DNA from 2 places in the Pseudoalteromonas sp. NZS71_1 genome. Region 1 is predicted to be linked to the other one. Evidence: predicted binding sites of a transcription regulator. Region 1 holds the regulator's gene; the other holds the start of a gene.

Region 1 (4,219 bases):
GCAACGAGTCAATTGATAGTGGGTGTAATCTACGAGTTTCAGAAAAACGTTTGATCAATGTTTGATCGTCGCTATCTAAATAAAATAACGTAGGGTTTGCAAAGCCTGGCAAGTATTCAAGAATATCGTTAAATTCATCTTGTTGTTTAGGGATGTTCCGTACATCAATGCTAACAGCAATTTTATCGTAGCTATCAGACACACTGCGAACTAATGAAGGAAGCAAGTTAACTGGAATATTATCTACGCAATAATAACCTAAATCTTCTACAACGCGTAAAGCAACCGACTTTCCAGAACCAGAACGGCCGCTTATGATAATTAACTCCATTTAACACCCTTTATAAAACTATGATTGATTGACAATAACTTGGTAAAGCTCAGTATCTGATTTTGCACTGCGTAACTGTTTACAAAAATCTTTATTGTTTAGTTTATCAGCAATGGTTGCTAGAGTCTTTAAGTGCTGCTGGTTATCGCCATCTGGTACGATGAGTGCGACGAAAATATCAACAGGGCGATTATCGATTGCATCAAAATTTATTGGAGTTTCGCTAACGAGTACTAAAGCCAAAGGCTCTTCTGCACCGCTCATTCTTCCATGAGGAATGGCAATGCCACGCCCTATACCTGTACTACCCAATTTTTCTCTGCTCATTAAAGCATTAAGAATATCTTGTTGCGGTAAATACGGAAGTTTGTCGTGAGCAAGTTCGCTAATGAACTCTAAAATTCTTTTTTTGCTATTAAAAAGGACCGCAGCTTTGCTGCAGTCCTGGCATATAAGTGAGCTTAATTTCATCATATTAGTGTCGAGCAAGCTTCTCTTTGTGTTTAATTACTTGTCGATCGAGCTTGTCGATCAACGAGTCAATGGCGGCATACATATCTTGATGTTCTGTAGAGGCAAATAACTCAGCACCGCTTACGTGTATGGTGGCTTCTGCTTTTTGATTTAATTTTTCTACATCGAGAATGACATGAACATTATTAATATGATCAGAGTGTCTTTCTAGCTTCGCAAATTTGGTATTAATATAGTCTCTTAGTGAATCGGTTAATTCTACGTGACGACCAGTTAAGTTTAGTTGCATAAGCATTACCCTCTTTTTTTTGCGTCTTAAATCAAACTTTTACGTTGATTTGACGGTGGAATAGCCAGAGATTCGCGGTATTTTGCGATTGTACGTCTCGCTACTTTAATTCCTTGCTCAGCCAATATATCCGCTATTTTGCTATCACTCAATGGTTTTGCTGAGTTTTCTGCTGCGATTAATTTTCGGATAAGCGCACGGATTGCTGTAGATGAACATTCACCCCCGTTTTCGGTGCTTACATGGCTTGAGAAAAAATATTTAAGCTCAAATATACCACGGGGTGTGTGCATATACTTTTGGGTTGTTACGCGCGAAATTGTTGATTCGTGCATTTCTACCATTTCAGCAACATCATTTAAAACCATTGGTTTCATGGCTTCAGGACCGTGTTCAAAAAAGCCTTGTTGTTGCTTAACAATACAATTTGTTACTTTTAATAGCGTGTCGTTTCTACTTTCTAAGCTTTTAATAAACCATTTAGCTTCTTGTAAATGCGAGCGAATAAACTGGCTGTCACCACTGGATTTTACAGTGCGAGACATTGCCGCGTATTGGCTATTAACACGAATTTTAGGCATGCTGTCTGGGTTTAACTCAACAACCCAGCGGCCTTTAATTTTTTTAACTGACACATCAGGAATAACATACTCAGATTCTTCTCTTACAATAGTATCTGCAGGTTTAGGGCTAAGAGTATGTATTAATGTCATTACTTCTTTAAGCTCTTCTTCTTTGAGCTTAGTTTTCTTCATTAATGTACGATAGTCACGAGCAGCTAATAAATCAATATGCTCGGTTAAAATCATTTTTGTTTCATTAATGTAAGGTGTTTCTTTGTCAAACTGGTTAAGCTGAATACACAAACACTCTTGTAAACTACGTGCAGCAATACCAACAGGATCAAACAGTTGGATGCGTTTTAATACAGCTTCAATTTCATCAAGTTCGACTTCGTTATCATCTTCGTTTTCTTGATTAAAGCTTTCTAAAATCTCTTCGCAGCTTAGTGTTAAAATACCTGAATCATCGACGGCTTCTACAATCGCAATAGCAATAGCTTCGTCTGTAGGGCTAAATGGCGTTAGTTGTAACTGCCACATTAAATACTCATGGAGCGTTTCAGTAGAGGCGCCTTGGTATATTGATTCGTCTTCAGGCATCGGACCCGATGATGATGCTGGGGCGGCACTCATGTACTCATCCCAACTAACATCCATAGCCATGTCGTCACTTAGCGTGTCTTTTGCAAGTGCTTCACCACTATCTTGTTCGTATTCGCTTGGAGCATCATCGGCAGATGCGCTAACAGTTATGTCATCTGTATCTGCTTTTTGCTCGTTTTTACCTGCAGCGTCTTCTGAATAGTCTGCTTCTTCAACCTCTAATAGCGGGTTGCTGTCGAGAGCTTCTTGTATTTCTTGCTGGAGATCCAATGTACTGAGTTGCAACAAACGAATAGCTTGTTGCAGCTGTGGAGTCATTGTAAGTTGCTGGCCCATGCGCAGCTGTAGTGATTGCCTCATGTATCTCTAACAATCCTTTTATGTTGTTATAATTAATACTAGCAGATGCTTAAAGACATGGCGTAAATGTTACAGCCTAAATTGCTCGCCTAAGTAAACATCGCGTACTGTTTTATCATTTAATACGTGTTCTGGAGTACCTGATGCAATCAGCTCCCCATGAGAAACAATGTAGGCTTTTTCACAAACATCAAGGGTTTCTCTTACGTTATGATCGGTAATTAATACACCAATCCCACGATTTTTAAGATGTTCTATTATTTTCTTTATATCTAATACCGAAATAGGGTCAACACCTGCAAATGGTTCATCCAGTAATATAAATTTAGGATCTGCTGCCAGCGCACGTGCTATTTCAACACGACGACGTTCGCCTCCTGACAATGCCATACCTTGGCTATCACGAATGTGTTGTATGCTAAATTCATCTAATAATTTATCGAGAGTGTCTTCTCTAGCTTGTTTATTTAACTCTTTGCGCGTTTCTAAAATGGCCATTAAGTTTTGATAAACAGTCAGCTTTCTGAATATTGAAGACTCTTGCGGTAAGTAGCCAATGCCTAATCTAGCACGACTATGCATAGGTAAAAGAGTAATATCGTTATCGTCTATCGATATTTTACCTTTGTCGCTAGGTACAAGTCCTACTATCATATAAAACGTGGTGGTTTTACCTGCGCCGTTAGGGCCAAGTAAGCCAACAATACTGCCAGCTTTGACTTCAAGGCCGACGTTTTTTACAACTTCACGGCCTTTATAGCTCTTTGCTAATAGCTCTGCTTTTAATGTGCTCATGGTTGACCTTTGTCGCTTTTTTTACTTTTTTTAGTCTCGATTGGCACTAAAATTGTGTGAACGCGGTCAGTTGAGTTTTCATCTTTTTCGGCACTGATTAGCTGCTGCTCTATATCGTAGGTAATGCTTTTAGCATTTATTTTTTGTCCCGCTTGCGATACTTGTGCATTACCAACAAGCGTTAAAAAACGCTTAGATACATCATAACGTACTTCGTCAGCACTGGCGCTCATAGTCGTGCCATCTGATTGCTTCTCTTCAAAGTGCGCAGGGCTACCTGTAGCAATTAATAATTGTTTATTATCGCCAAGTTCATCGCGTTTATGTACTTCTAAGCGGTCGGCTGTGATACGGCGGTTACCGTGAATAATTTCAACGTTTTTCTCAAAAATTCCGACATTAGCTTTTAATTGACCTTCTTGCTTATCGGCGCTTATTGAAATTTGATTTGCAGCCGGTTGCGTGTTTTGCTCTGCAGCACTACTATTAAACGCTAGTATAAGTGTAGGAATAATAAGTGATTTTAATATTTTATTGGTCATAATATATGGTTCGCGTATGGTTAATTAGTTTTATCACTTCGGTTTTTAAGTCGGCTTCTAGGCCTTTACCAGTGATTTTTAAATTGGGCCCAGTGATGATAACGGGTTGCTCCGAACGCATTGTTAATAGCTTTATATCTACTTGAATATTATCAGCATTGATTTTGTCTATCATGGCGTTATCGGTTAAGTTTTTGGCAACCACATTGCCTTCTAAAATTAATTGTTTGTCTTCATATAATGTTGCTTCGTCTGCATTTAT
Region 2 (4,219 bases), on a different contig from region 1:
TAATTGATAGGACAACATTATGCATTTAGAGCACGTAAACTTAGTCGCGAGTGATATAGATAGCATGCTTAAATTTTATCGCGCTGTATTTCCACATTGGTCGATTAGAAGTGAGGGCAGAGGCGATTGGCATGGAAAACCAAGACGCTGGGTACACTTTGGAGATGACACGCATTACATTGCGATAAGCGATCATGGTGAGGGTGAAAACAGAAACTTATCGGGCCATCAAATTGGTTTTGCACACTTTGCTTATGTAACTAATAATTTAAGCGCAGTAGTAATGCGCTTAAATAAAGTGGGTTTTACAGTAAGCAAGCAAGGTAGCGAGAATCCTTTCAGAAAGAATGTCTACTTTATTGATCCCGCCGGGTTTGAGGTGGAATTTGTAGAGTATTTAAGTGACATACCAAGCGAGCGAAATAACGATTTATAATAAAATACCAAGCAGCACGCTAAAGTGCTGCTACTCAATTATAGTTAGCGGCTATTATTACCCGTGCCAAACTGGGTTTTTAGCTCATTTGCAAAGCTCATAAATTTTTCTTTAATTGTGCGCTTTATTTTTACTTCAACCGATCCCATAACTGCCTTTCCTTCAATATGAATAGTAGGACCTTGGCGTTTGTTAAGCGACACAGATTTATTTTCAAGACTACTTAAAATACAAAACATTTTAGACACTACATTTACATGCTCTGGTACGTAAATCTCATCGCTACCAAAAATACAGTTAACGTGAATAGTTACATTTTGATGCGCAAAAATGGCATCGGTAAAATCTAGCACCACCGATCCCATAAAGTTACTCAAATATATATTCTTTGGCACGACCCACTGACCGCTTCGCTCGTTAGAGCCTAAAATGCTGCGTAATGTAAAATCATCATCACTGTTTTGTTGTGCACTATAATGTGGTGTAAATTGCGATTGTTTTTCTGCTTTATATTGCTGATCAGTATTAAGTGTTAAATCTTCTACTAAGGCTAAAAGAGCTTCGTTATTAGGTGCATCCATCGCGTTATCTAAGCGTCTCTCAAATGCATCAACAGAAATAACCCCATGACTGTAATTATAAATTAATTGATCAATTACTTGTTCGCGTACTTGCTCTATTGGGCGGTCTTCGACTTTTACAGACATGGGGCATTCCTTATTATATTTACTATTAATACAGCTCTTGATGTTTATATGCAAAGCACGCACCAAATATAATAACCTTAATTATCAATGATTTAATTTTAAATGATGTTTTATGTTTTGTTATATTAACGATAGATTAACCAAAAATGCAATTATCTAGTTATTTTCACTATTTGAGAAAGTTTTACCGAGTAGCCTGTAAATAGTTACACAGCTATAGATAGTGCCTTATCCCAAAGTTACATCAAGTTATTGAAATATATATATAAATAAAGTTGGCCTAAAGCTCGCATTAGTTAAAGTGTCTTTAATCAAAAGGAGAAAGATTATGAAAACATTTAACAAATCTATTATCGCAGCTCTAGTTCTTGGTACTACGGCTATGGGTGCCCAAGCAAACAGCTGGGAAAACGAAAGTAAAGATGCTTGGATTGATGGTAAGGCAGAAACAGTTCTACTTATGAACACTAATCTAAACAACTTTGACATTAACACTGATGTAAAAAATGGCAAGGTAGTACTTACAGGTAAAGTTAATAGCGAGCTTGATAAAGAGCTAGCAGAAGAACTTGTACTTAGCCTAGATGGCGTATCTGATGTTGAAAACAGCCTTACCGTTGTTAAAAGCATGGACACAAAAGATAGAAGCAAAGACATGATGGACGATGATGATAACGACTTAACGGACGCTAAAATCACCACTGTAATCACAACTCGCTTCCTGTTTGATTCAGAAGTTGGTGGTACAGACATCGATGTTGATACCGACAATGGTATTGTAACTCTGAACGGTTCAGTAGAGTCTGAAGCTGAAAAACAACTAGCAGTTAAAATTGCTAAAAATGCTGAAGATGTTCGTGACGTAGTTGATAAACTAGCTATTGTTGCTGAATAATACAGTATAGTTAAGGCCCACTAACACTGGGCTTTACGTCTTTTTAATGCTTAATTTAAATGGAGTTTAGTCATGGATATTATTCGTATAATACTTTCGGTTTTATTACCGCCATTAGGTGTGTTTTTGCAAGTTGGCTTAGGTATGCATTTTTGGTTAAATATTTTATTAACACTGCTAGGTTATTTCCCAGGGTTAATACATGCAATCTACATTATTGCGAAAAAATAATGACAGATTATATATTGTGTAAGCCGACTACTGAGGTTTAGCTAAATAAAAACTTCAGTACTGATCGGCTCACAATATCAGTTTTTAAAGTAAATATTTTTTATCAAAATCTAATTTTTAATTGACTCAAACTAAGTGATTTATTTCTTGTAACTCACTCCCAACATTCCCTCAGCCACACCTATCGTTTACTTCAATTAAGCTTTCTAACTAACAGCAGTGTTCTGATTCTGTATTGATGCCATTTAGGAAGTCTTTAACATTAGTTTGTTTATATATCTACAATACGCGATTAATTGCTCTATTATTAAGTGGCAATATTACCATCACTTCTAGTGTTATCATTAAACCAAGTTTTTACGCATATTGAGGTAGCTAATTGAATATTCGACTTATACTGTCAGGCGTTGTGTCATTCGTTTTTTATTTTAGTTGGGCCTACTGGGCAAATAGTTCGGCAGATATTGCTAAATCTGTCACGTTTCAAGCTGCATTAGTACAAGGTTTGTATAGTGGATTTGTAACGCTGTTTTTTACTTTTATTTTAGAAAAGGTCGTCAACAAGTATAAGTCTAGTTATGTAACGCTTGCGTTTGTAACTCCAATTATTTGTATGTTTCATTCTAAAACACCACAAAACGTAGCAATACGACAAAGCTTCAATAATGCAATTAACTCTAGCGCCTCGTATTTAGGTAACAAAAAAATAGCAGGTGTACTTTTTGCGCCTATTATTCCGATTACTGTTCAATCGAGCTTAGTGATTATGGTGAATGTAATTAATCAGACACCTAATTTGGCACTTACAGTAGCCCCAAGCATATTTTTTACAGCCTTGTATGCCTACACATATATGTTAGCTTTACTTAAAAAAGTAGAGCGTTAAATATAAAAGACTACATGTGGGGGGAAGGTTTTTATAATTTAATGCAGAAAATATCATGGGAAATATCTTACATTTTATGCTTATACCCACCTAAAAGATTACTATTTAAGCAGTTAGCTTACTGATTGTTAAAATAAAGGTGTTTGGTAGTGACAAGCACCTAAAAAGTTTTTATACTGCAACCCGCTTTAGTCGCTCTGTGACTGAACGCTTCAAAAATTAACTGCCTAGCAGTTATATAAAAGTTGGCCCCTTAGCTCAGTTGGTTAGAGCACACGACTCATAATCGTTAGGTCCCCAGTTCGAGTCTGGGAGGGGCCACCACTTTTACAAACTTTCCAAAAAAATACCTACTCAAATTATTTAATGCTACATGAATTTAATATCGTGTAATTTATTATTCTTTATTTACCCCTAATAATAAATATAATTTAAATAAAGTTAATCCATAGATTAAGCTAAGCTTTCTTAAATTTGAAAGAGTGCGAATGCACTATTAAATTCCAGCGTTAGATCGGACGCTATTCATGCTCTGTTTTGTAAATAATAATGAGCTGCATCTGATTTCAGAAGACAAAAAAGCCCCTATTGGGGCTTTTTACTTACTAGTGTTTACTTCTATTGCTCAAAACTACAAGAGTTAACTAATTTTTACGGTATATCTCATGCTCAATATCGTAAATATTTACGCTTAAACTGTCTGATGCTCTGCAGTATGTTTTTAAGCATGAAAGTAGCAGTTCGCTTAACATTTGTTTTTGCTCAATTGAGCGTCCCGCTAAAATATGTACCGCGATATGTATAAACCCTGATTTTCCTGCGCCAAGTTGATATTGCTGATAAGCAATAGCGCGTGTTTTGATGGTTTCTAATTCAAATAAGTTACTTTCGAAAGCGGTAGTGTGAATTTTTTCTACCAGTACTTGTGGTAAAACAGGGAGGTCTTCTGAGTGTTCAATAATAATGTGCGGCATTTAGGCGTTTCCTATTATGAGTTACTGCATGAGCGAGAGTTAATTGTATCAAATACAACAGGGTTCGCTAAACCCTGAGCTATCTAAAAT

What was found. The regulator sigma-54, encoded in region 1, starts transcription at its own class of promoters, with help from an activator protein. The targets are predictions, from matches to a motif close to GTTGGCACGNNNNTNGNNT.
Region 2: the regulator sigma-54 is predicted to act here: its motif matches at 1,418-1,436, upstream of I6F43_RS09855 (BON domain-containing protein).

Annotation. Positions count from the first base shown of each region.
Region 1 covers NZ_JADYXM010000002.1:477,395-481,613, reverse strand. The annotation lists gene rapZ (RNase adapter RapZ) at 1-331, opposite strand, end outside; gene ptsN (PTS IIA-like nitrogen regulatory protein PtsN) at 350-802, opposite strand; gene hpf (ribosome hibernation promoting factor) at 807-1,094, opposite strand; gene I6F43_RS05080 (RNA polymerase factor sigma-54) at 1,121-2,620, opposite strand; gene lptB (LPS export ABC transporter ATP-binding protein) at 2,690-3,415, opposite strand; gene lptA (lipopolysaccharide transport periplasmic protein LptA) at 3,412-3,957, opposite strand; gene lptC (LPS export ABC transporter periplasmic protein LptC) at 3,947-4,219, opposite strand, start outside.
Region 2 covers NZ_JADYXM010000005.1:105,677-109,895, forward strand. The annotation lists gene I6F43_RS09845 (VOC family protein) at 20-436, shown strand; gene I6F43_RS09850 (LiaF domain-containing protein) at 481-1,143, opposite strand; gene I6F43_RS09855 (BON domain-containing protein) at 1,472-2,038, shown strand; gene I6F43_RS09860 (YqaE/Pmp3 family membrane protein) at 2,111-2,269, shown strand; gene I6F43_RS09865 (hypothetical protein) at 2,649-3,155, shown strand; tRNA gene I6F43_RS09870 (tRNA-Ile) at 3,403-3,479, shown strand; gene I6F43_RS09875 (5-carboxymethyl-2-hydroxymuconate Delta-isomerase) at 3,800-4,129, opposite strand.